DNA from 2 places in the Promicromonospora sp. NPDC023805 genome. Region 1 is predicted to be linked to the other one. Evidence: riboswitches for the same ligand, from Rfam matches in the RefSeq annotation. Region 1 holds a riboswitch; the other holds the start of a gene.
The links. A riboswitch is a leader RNA that binds a small molecule or an ion and turns the genes downstream of it on or off. The one in region 1 is predicted to bind FMN.
Positions count from the first base shown of each region.

Region 2: another riboswitch for FMN. It lies ahead of pnuC (nicotinamide riboside transporter PnuC); the one in region 1 lies ahead of ribD (bifunctional diaminohydroxyphosphoribosylaminopyrimidine deaminase/5-amino-6-(5-phosphoribosylamino)uracil reductase RibD).

Region 1 covers NZ_JBFAAH010000024.1:32,626-36,790, forward strand. The annotation lists gene AB0F70_RS21030 (sensor histidine kinase) at 1-926, shown strand, start outside; gene AB0F70_RS21035 (response regulator transcription factor) at 938-1,624, shown strand; gene AB0F70_RS21040 (DUF2306 domain-containing protein) at 1,733-2,386, shown strand; FMN riboswitch at 2,453-2,587, shown strand; gene ribD (bifunctional diaminohydroxyphosphoribosylaminopyrimidine deaminase/5-amino-6-(5-phosphoribosylamino)uracil reductase RibD) at 2,780-3,865, shown strand; gene AB0F70_RS21050 (riboflavin synthase) at 3,865-4,165, shown strand, end outside.
Region 2 covers NZ_JBFAAH010000019.1:15,325-19,489, forward strand. The annotation lists gene AB0F70_RS18385 (LLM class F420-dependent oxidoreductase) at 1-780, opposite strand, end outside; gene AB0F70_RS18390 (disulfide bond formation protein DsbA) at 833-1,450, opposite strand; gene AB0F70_RS18395 (hypothetical protein) at 1,474-1,668, shown strand; gene AB0F70_RS18400 (helix-turn-helix domain-containing protein) at 1,739-2,491, shown strand; FMN riboswitch at 2,584-2,721, shown strand; gene pnuC (nicotinamide riboside transporter PnuC) at 2,835-3,521, shown strand; gene AB0F70_RS18410 (Gfo/Idh/MocA family oxidoreductase) at 3,541-4,165, shown strand, end outside.

The DNA.
Region 1 (4,165 bases):
TGGCGTCGACGGCGCCGGCGCTCGTTCTCGGCCGCGACCTGGCCTTCGCCTCGAACGTCTTCATGCTGGTCCTGGCGTACGCGCTGTTCCGGTGGGGGACCGGGCGGGCGATGGTGCTCGGCGCGGTGGTGATCCTCGCGAAGATGGGGACGAACGCGGCGCTCGGCTTCCTCACGCTCGCCGACGTGGGCGTCGGCTGCCTCATCCTCGGCTCGACGTTCGCGCTCGGCCTGGCGCTCCGGTACCGGTCCGGCGCGCGGCGGCGCGAACGCGAGCAGGTGGTGCTGCTCGAACGGGAGCGGCTGGCCCGGGACCTGCACGACGTCGTCGGGCATCACATCTCGGCGGTGGCGGTGCGGGCACAGGCCGGGCTCGCCGTGTCGCAGACCGATCCCGGAGCGGCTGTCGACGCCTTGCGGGTGATCGAGGAGCAGGCCTCCCGTGCGCTGGCCGAGATGCGCACGCTGGTCCGCGTCCTGCGGTCGGACGAGCTGCGCCCCGGCGAGGACGGCGGCGACCGTGCCCACGAGGCGGACGAGCTCGCTCCCGGGCCCACGCTGGCCGACGTCGAACGCCTCGCCGACGCCACCGTGCCGCGCGTCGAGGTCGACCTGGAGGGCGACTCCACCCGGGTCTCGGCGGCCGTGGGCGGCGCGGTGCAGCGCATCGCGCAGGAGTCGGTCACGAACGCACGCCGTCACGCTCGGGGCGCCACCCGGATCGCGGTCCGCGTCACCGTCGGTGAGACGTCCGTCCGGCTCCGGGTGTCCGACGACGGCGGTGCGCCAGACGCTCCGGGCGACGGCGGGTACGGGCTGGCCGGCATGCGTGAGCGTGCGGCACTGCTGGGCGGCACCCTGGACGCCGGACCTGACGCTGCCGGCTGGACCGTCGAGGCGATGCTCCCGTTCTCGGGCGCCGCATGACTGCCGGGCGCATGACCGTCGGGAACATCAGGGTCCTCGTGGCGGACGACCAGGAGATCGTCCGCACGGGCCTCACCATGATCCTGAACGCCCAGGAGGGCATCGAGGTCGTCGGGCAGGCCGCCGACGGCCGGACCGCCGTCGAGCTGGCGCAGCGGCTGCGCCCCGACGTCGCCCTGCTCGACATCCGGATGCCGGACATCGACGGCATCGAGGCCACCAGGCTGCTCGCGGGTCCCGGTGTCGCGGAGCCGCTCGCCGTCGTCGTGATCACCACGTTCGACCTGGACGAGTACGTGTACGCGGCCCTGCGCGCCGGGGCTCGCGGTTTCCTGCTCAAGGACGCCGGAGCGGCGCTCCTGGCCCAGGCGATCGAGGCCGCCGCATCCGGTGAGGCCCTGATCGCCCCGAGCGTCACCACGCGCCTCCTGCGCGCCTTTGCCGACACCGGTCCCCGCGACCTGCCCGCCCAGCCGCTGGACCCCCTCACCGCACGCGAGGAGGAGGTTCTGCTGGCGGTGGCCGTCGGCCGCACGAACACCGAGATAGCGCGCGAGCTGTTCGTCACGCTGAGCACCGTGAAGTCCCACGTCGCGAACCTGATGACCAAGCTGAGGGCGCGCAACCGCGTGGAGGTGGCGCTCTGGGCGTACGACACGGGGCGTGTCCGCCCGGCGCACTCCACGCGCCGGCCCTGACCCGGTCCTGACTCGGCTCTGACTCGGCCTGCACTCGTACTTTCGGCCAGGCCGAGACTGGTCCGCGGGCCCATGACCCGCAGGGGTCTGGCGGAGCAGGCTCGCACCATGACCACATCCCAGGTGACGACCAAGCTCACCAGCCGCCGCCAATGGCTCGTTCCCGCAGGCCTCCTCCTGCTCGCGCTCATCCCCGCCCTCGGCGGCGCCGTACGCGTCTCCGAGCTGGCCGCCGACCCCTTGGTCACCGCTGACAACGCGCGGTTCGTGACCCAGCCGATCCCGGTGCTGGTGCACATCGTCTGCGTGACCGTCTACAGCATGCTGGGCGCTTTCCAGTTCGTCCCGAGCCTGCGCCGGCGCGGCTGGCACCGGTTGGCCGGCCGCGTCCTGTTCCCCGCCGGGCTCGGGGTCGCGCTGACGGGGCTCTGGATGACCGCGTTCTACGACCTGCCCACCAAGGACACGGTGGTCGTCAACGGGGTCCGCTATGTGGTCGGCGTCGTGATGGTGGTGTCGCTGGTCCTCGGGGTGCGCGCGGCGCTGCGGCACGACTTCGTGGCGCACCCGGCGTGGATGATGCGGGCCTACGCGCTGGCCATGGGCGCGGGTACGCAGGCACTGCTGCTCGGCCCGTACGTCGTGTTCGCGGGCATACCGGGTCCGGTCACCAACACGGTGCTCATGACTGCTGCATGGGTCATCAACGCGGCGGTCGCCGAGTGGGTGATCCGTCGGCGGCGGATCACGGCCAGGGTGTGACGGGGTGTGACGCAAGCCATGCCGACGTCCGCGAGGTTTATGGCATGCTGGCACGCAGCAGTACGCACACGTGCTCCGGGGTCGGTGTAATTCCGAGCCGGCGGTGACAGTCCGCGACCCGCGTCCTCCGCAAGGAGGGCCGGTTGATCTGGTGAAACTCCAGGACCGACGGTGAAAGTCCGGATGGGAGGAAGCACGTGCGGCGTCGCCGTCCCCTGGGGCGTGCGTCGTCGTGACGTCGTGCGCGCGGGCAGGGCCGGTTGGCCTCGTCCGCGCCCCGTCGTCCACCCCGGAGCACCCAAGCTCGGGGAGGACAGCATGACCCAGCCACCGCAGGGCCGCGCCGCGGCATATGCGGCCGCGACGTTCGGGACGACGACGCTCCGGACCACCATGCGCCGCGCTCTCGCGCTGGCCGCACAGGGCCCGGCCTACGGCCCGAACCCGCGCGTCGGCTGCGTGCTGCTCGACCCGGGCGGTCACCCGGTCGCCGAGGGCTTCCACCGTGGCGCGGGCACACCGCATGCGGAGGCGGCTGCGCTGGCCGACGCACGTTCGCGTGGCGTCGACCCGCGGGGCACGACAGCGGTCGTGACGCTCGAGCCCTGCGCCCACCACGGCCGGACCGGACCCTGCGCCGACGCGCTGATCGACGCCGGCGTCGCCGAGGTGCACGTCGCGGTCGCGGACCCGAACCCGGTGGCGACGGGTGGCGCGGCCAGGCTGCGCGCCGCAGGGATCGAGGTGACGACCGGCATCCTCGCCGACGAGGGCGAGGAGCTGCTGCGCCAGTGGCTGCACGCCGTCCGGACCGGACGTCCCTACGTGACCCTCAAGCTCGCGACCAGCCTCGACGGGCGGGTCGCCGCCGCGGACGGCACGAGCCGCTGGATCACCGGCCCGCAGGCCCGCGCCCACGCCCACACGATCCGCGCGCAGGTCGACGCGATCGCCGTCGGCACGGGGACCGCCCTGACCGACGACCCGTCGCTCACCGCACGGACGATCGACGGCGGCCTCTTCGAGCACCAGCCGCTCCGGGTCGTCGTCGGCCGTCGCGCGGTGCCCGCCGGCGCTCGCCTGCGCGGGCCGGGCGGCGCCCTGCTGCAGCTGCCCGAGCACGACCTCGACGCCGTCCTCGGCCGGCTCGCGGAGCGCGAGGTGCGCCACCTGCTCGTGGAGGGCGGCCCCACCCTGGCGACCGCGCTGCTCGCCGCCGACGCGGTGGACGAGCTCCACGCGTACGTGGCACCCGTGCTGCTCGGTGTGGGCGCCACCGCCGTCGGCGACCTGGGCGTCACCACTATCGGCGACGCCGCACGCTTCACCACCCACGACGTGACCCGGCTCGGCGACGACGTGCTCCTGGTAGCGCGTCGGGCTCAGCCCGCCCGGCCCACGGAGGCCACGGCGGCCACCGAGTCAGTCCAGCCAGTCCAGCCCGGCCGGCTCAGCCGGCACACCAAGGAGGAGATCTGATGTTCACCGGAATCATCGAGGAGCTCGGCTCCGTCGTCGCGCTCGTCCGCCCCGATGGTGACGACGGTGCGGACGCCGTCGTGACCGTCGCCGGCCCGCTCGCCGCGTCCGACGCCCGACCTGGTGACTCGATCGCCGTCGACGGGGTGTGCCTCACCGTCGTCTCCGTGGCGGACGGCTCGTTCGTCGCGGAGATCATGCCCGAGTCGCTGCGCCGCAGCTCGCTCGGCGGCCTCGTCCCGGGTTCGGTGGTCAACCTGGAGCGCGCACTGCCCGCGAACGGCAGGCTGGGCGGGCACG
Region 2 (4,165 bases), on a different contig from region 1:
GTGCTCGCGCAGCTCAGCGGGCTCGCGGCCGATCGCCGCCGCACGCTTGGTGAACTCGGCCTCGTCCTGGCCGACGACGGCGACCAGCGCGACGGACTGGACCAGCGACCCGGGCGCGCGCCCGGCGTCGGCCAGTGCCTTGTTGATGACCTCGATGCGCGGGCCGACCGCGTCGATCTCCGGGAACGCCTGGTTGTACTCGTCGCCGTACCGCGCCGCGAGGGCGGGCGTCCGGCGCGGGCCGCCGCCACCGATGAGCACGGGGATCCTGGACTGCAGGGGCTTCGGCAGGGCCGGCGAGTCGACGATCTCGTAGTGCTCGCCGGAGAACGAGAACTTCTCGCCCACCGGGGTGCCCCACAGACCGGTGATGACCGCGAGCTGCTCCTCGAGGATGTCGAACCGCTTGTCCGGGAACGGGATGCCGTACGCGCTGTGCTCGGCCCCGAACCAGCCGGTGCCGAGGCCGAGCTCCACGCGGCCGCCGGACATCTGGTCCACCTGCGCCACCTGGATGGCGAGGACGCCGGGGTGGCGGAACGTCGCCGAGGACACCAGCGTGCCGAGCCGCACGGTGGACGTGTCGCGGGCGAGACCCGCGAGCGTGATCCAGGAGTCGGTGGGGCCGGGCAGGCCGTCGCCGTCACCCATGGCGAGGTAGTGGTCAGACCGGAAGAACGCGCTGAACCCGAGGCGCTCGGTCGCCTGGGCGACAGCAAGCTGGTCGTCGTACGTCGCACCCTGCTGGGGCTCGGTGAAGATACGCAGGTCAAGAGTCATGGCCTCAACGATGCCACGCCCCACCGACATCGGCCGCGAGCGACCAAGGGGCTCAGTCGAAGGCGGGGTCCGTCGTGCGGGAGCGCTTGATCTCGTAGAAGTACGGGTACCGCGCGAGCGTCACGGAGGCGTCGAACAGGGCGGCCGCCTCCTCGCCGCGCGGGATGCGCGTGAGCACCGGGCCGAAGAACGCGACGCCGTCGACGTGGATCGTGGGCGTGCCGACGTCGTCGCCGACGGGCTTCATGCCGGCCTCGTGGGAGGCCGCGAGCGCCTCGTCGTAGTCGGTGGACGTCGCTGCCGCGACGAGGTCGGCGGGCAGGCCGGCCTCGGCGAGGGCCTCGACCGCCACCGCGTCGAAGTCCTTGTTCTGCTGGTTGTGGATCCGGGTGCCCGCGGCGGTGTAGAACGCGGAGAACGCCTCGGGGCCGTGGTCGGTCTGGACGGCCGCGGCGATGCGGCCGATGCCGCGGGACGTCTCGATGCGCGTCCGGTAGCTCTCCGGGATGTCCCTGTCCTTGTTCAGCAGGTACAGGCTCATCAGCTTGAAGGTCAGGTCGACGTCGCGGAGCTGCGCCACCTCGAGGGCCCAGCGCGACGTGATCCAGGCGAAGGGGCACATGGGGTCGACGTAGACGTCGACGACGGGCTTGGCAGCGATCTCGGTCACGCGCAGCAGACTACGCTCACTGCGTGACCGGGATCCGTTGGGCGAGTCTCGCCACCGTCGTCGGCGGTGGGGTGATCTTTCTGGTGTGCCTTGTCGGAGTTGTACTGGGTCATCCGTGGTCGGCGGTACCCGGTGGCCTCGGCCTCCTTATGGCCGTGCGCGAGGTGCGCTACCTGCACAGACTCCGGTCCGGCAAGATCTCGAACCCGGAAAACTAGCGCCTTGACCACCACGTATCGCTCAAGGATTTTTCCCGCGCCCCGAGGGGTACGCGGTAGCCTGCCTGGCATGACCGCCGTCCGTACCCACACGCATGCGCAGGCAGTAGACGTCGCGGTGGACCTGTTCACCCGGCAGGGGTACGAGGGGACCACCGTCGAGGAGATCGCCGACGCCGCAAAGGTCAGCCGGGCCACGTTCTTCCGCCGGTACCGCTCGAAGGAGGACGTGGTCTTCGCCGACCACGAGCTCCTGCTCGAGGAGGTGGTGGTGATGCTGGCCGCCACCCGCCCCGACGCCCGCACCAGCGAGGAGTCCGGGCACGACCTCGGCCGCGCCTGGGACCCCGACATCGACCCATACCTTGAGGTGTGCCGCGCGGCACGCATGGTGTTCGACCACCACGTGGGCCAGCGCGAGACGTCGCTCGCCCGGTACGCCCTGCTGCAGCAGGTCCCTGCCCTGCGCGACCGCGAGCTCATCACCACGCACCGCTACGAGCGGGCGTTCACGCACTACCTGCGCGACACGCTGCCGCCGGAGCGGTCGACGTCCACGGCGTCGATAGCGTTCGCGGCGTCCGTCGTCGCGGTGCACAACGCGATACTGCGGCGCTGGCTGCGCACGCCGTCGCTCGAGCTGCGGCCCGAGCTCGAGGAGGCGTTCGCCGACCTGCGGCGGGCCGCCGTCCTCGGCGCCGCGGGCCACGCTCCGGCGGGCGGCGGCGGCGCGCCGTCGGGCCGCCGTGTGGTCGTGACCGTCGTCTCGGGGGGTGCCGGGCCGGACGAGGTGGCTCGCGCGGTCCGGGAAGCCCTGGCCTAGCCCGCTCGCGCCGGATCTTCCGCGCGGGAATGGGGTCGTGGCATCCTGTGTTCCGCTAGCAGCAGTGAAGTAGCTCAAAGTGCAGCAGATGCACACGTGCTCCGGGGTCGGTGAAATTCCGAGCCGGCGGTGACAGTCCGCGACCCGCGTCGCTCCTTCGGGAGAGGCTCGGTTGACCTGGTGAAACTCCGGGACCGACGGTTAAAGTCCGGATGGGAGGAAGCACGTGCGGCGCGCGCCGCCACCCCTCGGGGTGCCGTCTCGCGCCGTCGTCGGTGTCCTTGTGGCGCGCCGACCCTCACCCCGGAGTCCCCGTGTGCGGACCTTCGGAGAGGGAAGAGACATGGACTGGTTCCGCGCCGCCTACGATGCGACGTTCCTGGTCGCCGACCAGCAGATCTACTGGCGCGAGGTGATCGGCAACCTGTTCGGCCTGGCGTCGGCGCTCGGCGGCCTGCGCCGCAAGGTGTGGGCCTGGCCGGTGGGCATCGTGGGCAACATCCTGCTCTTCACGGTGTTCATGGGTTCCTGGTTCGGCGACGCGACGCGAGCGGACATGCTGGGCCAGGCCGGCCGGCAGATCATGTTCATCGCCGTGTCGATCTACGGCTGGTACCGCTGGCGCCAGACCCAGCGACTGGGCGGCGTCGGCACGGTGGCGGTGCACCCCCGCTGGGCCTCCTGGCAGGCCCGCGTGGGCCTGGTGACCGGCATGTTCGCCGGCACGCTGCTCCTCACCCCGCTCTTCCGCACCCTCGGCTCGTACGAGCCGGTCTGGGCCGACGCCTGGATCTTCATGGGCTCCGTGCTCGCGACCTACGGCATGGCCAAGGGCTGGGTCGAGTTCTGGCTGGTCTGGGTGGCCGTCGACCTGGTCGGCGTCCCGCTGCTGTTCTCCGCCGGGTACTGGGCGACCGCCCTGATGTACCTCGTCTACGGCCTGTTCACGCTGTTCGGGTTCTTCGCGTGGTGGCGCATCAGCCGCCGTGAGAGCGCGGAGCCGGACGAGCCAGCGGTCGCCACCGCCTGAGGGCGTAGCGTCGGGCTCCGTGACCTCACGGGACCGCACGGCCAGGATCGGGATCGTCGGCTCGGGCTTCCGGGCCCGGACCATGCTGCGGGTGCTGCATGCGCTGCCCGACCACTTCGAGGTGGTCGGCATTGCCACCCGCAACGCGGCGGACCGCGCGGAGCTGGCGGCCCGCGGCCTTTCCGCCGCGGGCCTGCCCGGGCTTCCCGCGCCCGCCTACGCCTCGGTGCCCGAGCTGCTCGCCGGCGGCCGGCCCGACGTCGTCCTGCTGACCCTGCCGGCGGGCGCCGCCCAGCCGGTGATCCGCGACCTCGCCGCCGCGGGCGTCCCCGTCCTGACGGAGACACCCGCGGCGGGCACGGTCGAGGAGCTGACGGCGCTGCAGCGACTCGTGGACGACGGCGCCTGCGTGCACGTCGCCGAGCAGTACCGCCTGGAGCCGCTGGTCGGGGCGCAGCTCGCGGTCGCCGGCTCGGGGCTGCTGGGGCCGGTGACTGACGCGCACGTCGCCGTGGCGCACGACTACCACGGCGTCAGCGTGCTGCGCCGGGCCCTGGGCGTCACGTTCGAGGACGCGACGATCACGGCCCGGCGCGATGCGCGCCGCGTGCTGCCGAGCCCCAGCCGCGCGGGCGATCCCGAGG